DNA from 2 places in the Pseudarthrobacter sp. YAF2 genome. Region 1 is predicted to be linked to the other one. Evidence: riboswitches for the same ligand, from Rfam matches in the RefSeq annotation. Region 1 holds a riboswitch; the other holds the start of a gene.

Region 1 (2,381 bases):
ACCACCTGGTAGAGGAAGCCCTCGCTGCCGGCACGGAAGGAGACTTGGCCCCGCTGCACCGCCTGCTCGAGGCCGTCACCGATCCCTTTACCGAGCGGACCGGGCTGGAGCGCTATACGGAAGGCGCCCCGGAGGACTTCGGCGCCTACATGACCTTTTGCGGGACCTGATCCGCCACGGAATGAGGCCAGCAGCAGGACGACAGGAGGGCGGCAGCCGGAAAACCCGGCTGCCGCCCTCCTGTGAGAAGCCTGCTTCGCTGCGCGAAGGCCTAGGCTACGCGGACCACTGAGTAGCCGCTGAGCCAGCTGATGGAGTGCACCTGCGTGGTGTACCCGTTGACGCCGCCGCTCACAACCTGGCCGTTGCCGGCGTATACGCCCACGTGGCCCGAGGTGATGATCAGGTCGCCGGGTGCCGGGCTGCCGACCACGCTGCCGTACTGGAAGAACTGGGTGGGGGCCAGATCGCCGACACTCTTGCCAACCGAGCGCAGGGCCTTCTCGACCATGGCAGTGCAGTCCTGGCTCACACCGATCTGGCTGTAGGCGGAGGACAGGATGGCGGCCCCGGTCCCGGTGCCAGTGGTGGAAGCCACCGGAGTAACGGAAGCGTAGGACATGTTCATGCCGGTGTTCGCAGGTGCGGTGGCGGCTGCCGCCTGGACTGGCGCCGCTGCAGGGGCTTGAGCAGGTGCTGCCACGTAGCCTGCACCGGGAATCTGGATCTGGTCGCCGGGGTAGATGATGGACGACAGGCCCAGGCCGTTGGCAGCCAGGACGTTGTTCAGGCTGACCCCGTACGCTGCCGAAATCGCACCGAGCGTATCCCCGGAAACGACGGTGTGCACGGTTGTTGCCGCGGCGGCCGGAGCAGCTGCCGGCGCTGCGGCGGCCTGGACAGTAGTTTGGTCAGTAGTGTCCGCGCCAGTCACGCCCGCGTGGGCCGGGGCGCCGACCCCGAAGGCAATGCCGGACGCGGCCGCAACCGCGAGTGCCGGACGGCCCAGCGAACGGGCCTGCGACTTGGCGGTCACGGCGAGGCCCTCGAGCGCAATGGAGCGGGCCGGAGTCGCGCGGTGGCGGGCAGTGGTGAGATTTTTTGACACGATAGATCGCCTCTCCCATGCCTGCGGGGTGAGCTGTCGGGTTCGGGTTGGAGATACCCGGCCGAACACCTCTCCGCAGTGGGCGGAGGAGCTGTTCGACTTAACCCCAAGACCTCAAAAGGTCGTGGAAACTTGGTTCCCCCGTCCCTGCCAGCATGAAAGCGGTTGAATCCCGTGATCAGCGGCAGGGCTCGGCAAACTGATGGGAATGTCCCGTTTTGGGAGGGACACCAGAAGACCATAACCCGCCGACACCGCAATTGTCACGTTTAGATAACATACGAGCTTTGTCTCTCGTATTCTGCAAACGATTGGATATGGCGCATCGCCCGGCATTAGCCCGAGGTTGACCGGGTGGCGGCCTCTCAGGGTAACAAAGCGGGCACGGCCGCCTTTCCGCCCCGGCGTGTCGCCGGTATGCTTCGGGACTATGCGCCTGTTCGTGACCATGCCCAAGTCCCCGCTGATGGGGGGATTGCTCGCTATCGCGGTGGCCGCGACGACGGTGCTGCCTGCCTCCGCGGACGAGCCGCCGCCGCCAGGTGGATACCCGTCCTGGGCCGACGTGCAGCAGGCGCAGTCTTCTGAAGCGGCGAAAGCGGCGGAGATCACCACCATCAACGGGCTGCTGAGCGGTCTCCAGACCCAATCGGAGGCGGCCGGTGACGCCGCCGTCCGGGCGGCCGCGGACTATGCCGCAGCCGACGCCGAGCTGCAGGCGGCATCAACGCGGGTGGATGCATTGTCCGCCCAGGCCGCCCGCGCCAGCGACGAACTGGCCAAGTATCGCAAGGAAATCGGCGCCCTTGCCGTCCAGTCGTATAAGACGGGCGGGACCAATGCCGGGTTCTTCGTGGCCCTGGATGCCCTGGAGAAAAACAGCGTCCAGGGGCTCAACCTCGTCCAGCTCGTGGGCGACAAAACGGCGGCACTGGTGGACAAAGCGGCGGCCGCCGGCAAGGTTGCCGCTTCGCTGGCGGAGCAGGAAAAGGCGGCCCGCAGTGAACGCGAACGCCTGTCCGGGGAAGCAAAAACCAAACTGGACGCGGCCCGCTCCGCCCAGGACACACTCGCCCGGCAGGTCAGTGACGAACAGCAACACAGCAGCGAGCTGACTGCCCAGCTGGCCTCGCTGAAGGGAACGACGGCGGCCCTCGAAGGAGAGTACCGCCAGGGCCAGGCGGCGCTGGCTGCCTATGAAGCAGCCCAGGAAGCCAAGCGCGCCGCTGCTGCGGAACAGGCCCGCCAGCAGGCCGAAGCCGCAGCGCAGGCA
Region 2 (2,381 bases), on a different contig from region 1:
ACTCAAGAGCGTCAACTTCGGAAAAGTTGACGCGAGTTAGACGGTACAGCAGTTTTGCTTCAATGTCACATTCAGGTCACGGCGAGTCACTGGGATCTGAGAGTGCGCAATCATTCGGTTACAACCAGCCCATGGGATCGACCACTTCGCCGTTGACCTGCACCTCGAAGTGCAGGTGACAGCCGGTGGAAGCACCGGTGGTCCCGCTCAGCGCCACGACTTCGCCGCGGGAGACCGTCTGGCCCACTTTGACGTTGAAGGACGAGAGGTGGTTGTACGTGGTCTCCAGGCCGTTGCCGTGGTCGATGACCACCCGGTTTCCCCCGCCGAACTGGTGCCAGCCGGCGAAGGTCACGGTTCCTGTCGCGGCTGCCAGGACGGGCGTCCCGCATTGTGCCACGAAGTCCTGCCCGCGGTGGAAGTCTCCGGTGCCTCCGGTAATGGGGCTGACCCGGTAGCCAAAGGGTGAAGCGGTAACGAGGGATGCCAGCGGGGCAGCCAGGGTTCCGGCGGAGGCGGCCCGGCTCACCGACCCGGCCGACTGGGCGCTCAGCAGCTGCTTCAGCTTTCCGTCCGGGTCTGCCTGCGTCACGACGGCCGAGCGGCTGAAGTCGATCTGGGCGCCTACATCGGCGGAAATCTGGGGCTGGGGGCTGACGGAGGAGGCAGCCTGGGGTACTGTGCCGGCTGCGTCCGTCGCCATGACCGGGCTTGTGGCCGGCATGGTCACGGTCAGCACAAGGCCGGTGGCGGCGAGGGCGATGCCAGCCTTCTGGCCGATGCCGCTGGCCGCAGCAAAGTCGGTGATTTGCCGGAATGGACCCCTGCGGCGGCGCGCATCCCGCTGCGGGTCACGGGGGCGCTCCGCAGCGGCGACTTCGACAACCCGGGGTGCCTCAGGGGGGCCGGCCGCGCGACGGCGGCCCCGGGAGGTCTGCATGGTCAAGAAGGGTTCCTCTCTGGAATCGCCTGCGAAGTTAGCTGTCGGATTCGGGTCAGAGAGATCAAAGACCCGGTCCGCCATGGGCAAACTTCTGCGCAGGGGTATTCCCGGAAGAATCCTTCACTGGAGAGGCTTGCTGCTGACGGACTTCACCCCAAGGCAGTCCCCCGCTGCCGGTTGTGGTTCCCCCGCCTCTGCCAGTAACGACTCGTACACCTGGTCCGCTGGCAGAGCTCGGCTCCGGATCAGGTAACGCTTAAGTATCAACGCTGGCTTCCACTATAGGGGCTTAAGACCCTGGGTAACAATTCCGTTATCTTTGTGTGGAAACCCCTGCGTGGGGTACAAGAAGCGGGCGTCAGGCCTGGTTCACGGCGACAAAGACGTGCGCGGCAACCTCGGGCGGAAGCTCCAGCGCCCCCTCGATTCCTGCCACCCGCACCGAAATGTAGTCACCCACGCGTTCCAGTGACACTGCCGCGCCGGGCCGGATGCCGCCTTCGTCGAGTTGGGTCAGCAGTTCCGGTTCAACCTGGATCGGTTCCGCCAGGCGGCTGATGGTCACTCCCGACGCAGGCCCGTAGGCCTTCATTGCTTCCACCAGGCTGATGGCGCCGTCACCGAAGCCGGGCCCGGGCTGCCCGCCCAAGGCGGCCAGGCCGGGGATGGGGTTGCCGTAGGGCGACTCAGTGGGATGGTCCAGCATCTCGTAGATCCGCCGCTCCACCCGTTCGCTCATCACGTGTTCCCAGCGGCAGGCTTCATCGTGGACGTAGGCCCAGTCCAGCCCGATGACGTCGGCCAACAGGCGTTCGGCCAGCCGGTGCTTCCGCATGACCTCGGTGGCACGCTTGCGGCCAGTGTCGGTCAGTTCCAGGTGCCTGTCACCGGAGACGACAACCAGGCCATCGCGCTCCATCCGGCCGATCGTCTGGGAAACGGTGGGTCCCGAGTGGCGCAGGCGTTCGGCGATACGGGCCCGGAGGGCAACGATGTTTTCTTCCTCAAGCTCCAGGATGGTCCTGAGGTACATCTCCGTAGTGTCGATCAGATCCGTCATCCAGCTCAGCTCCTCGAGCGCAGTACCTTGCGTTGTCCCACCGTATCGCCTCTTCCCGCGACGTAGTCCGGGGAAAGTTTAGCCTATTTTGATTTAGTCCGAATAGGCGCGGACGCGTGCGGCGTCTCATTGGCTGGACATTGACGCAGCCCGCTCCCGCCACCCCGTGCGCTTCAGGCAGAATTGGGGGAGGTTTGCACTGCAGCCATGGCCGGCTCCCGGCCGCCCACCACCCGGACCACAGCTTTCGTCCCCGCCGAATGGAGCACCTGTGAGCGACACCAGCATCACGATTCCCGCCAACCTCCTGCCCCAGGACGGGCGGTTCGGGGCCGGCCCCTCAAAGGTCCGGCCGGAACAGATAGATGCCCTGTCCGC

Evidence for each region. Region 1 has a riboswitch for cyclic di-AMP ahead of AB4Y79_RS06205 (LysM peptidoglycan-binding domain-containing protein). Riboswitches for the same ligand answer to the same signal wherever they lie in the genome.
Region 2: another riboswitch for cyclic di-AMP. It lies ahead of AB4Y79_RS09780 (M23 family metallopeptidase); the one in region 1 lies ahead of AB4Y79_RS06205 (LysM peptidoglycan-binding domain-containing protein).

What each region holds. Positions count from the first base shown of each region.
Region 1 is NZ_JBFRDA010000004.1:153,155-155,535, forward strand. Features, by position in the region: gene AB4Y79_RS06200 (protein adenylyltransferase SelO) at 1-170, shown strand, start outside; gene AB4Y79_RS06205 (LysM peptidoglycan-binding domain-containing protein) at 272-1,108, opposite strand; cyclic di-AMP (ydaO/yuaA leader) riboswitch at 1,112-1,282, opposite strand; gene AB4Y79_RS06210 (coiled-coil domain-containing protein) at 1,539-2,381, shown strand, end outside.
Region 2 is NZ_JBFRDA010000008.1:24,070-26,450, reverse strand. Features, by position in the region: gene AB4Y79_RS09780 (M23 family metallopeptidase) at 119-940, opposite strand; cyclic di-AMP (ydaO/yuaA leader) riboswitch at 953-1,183, opposite strand; gene AB4Y79_RS09775 (metal-dependent transcriptional regulator) at 1,302-2,003, opposite strand; gene serC (phosphoserine transaminase) at 2,275-2,381, shown strand, end outside.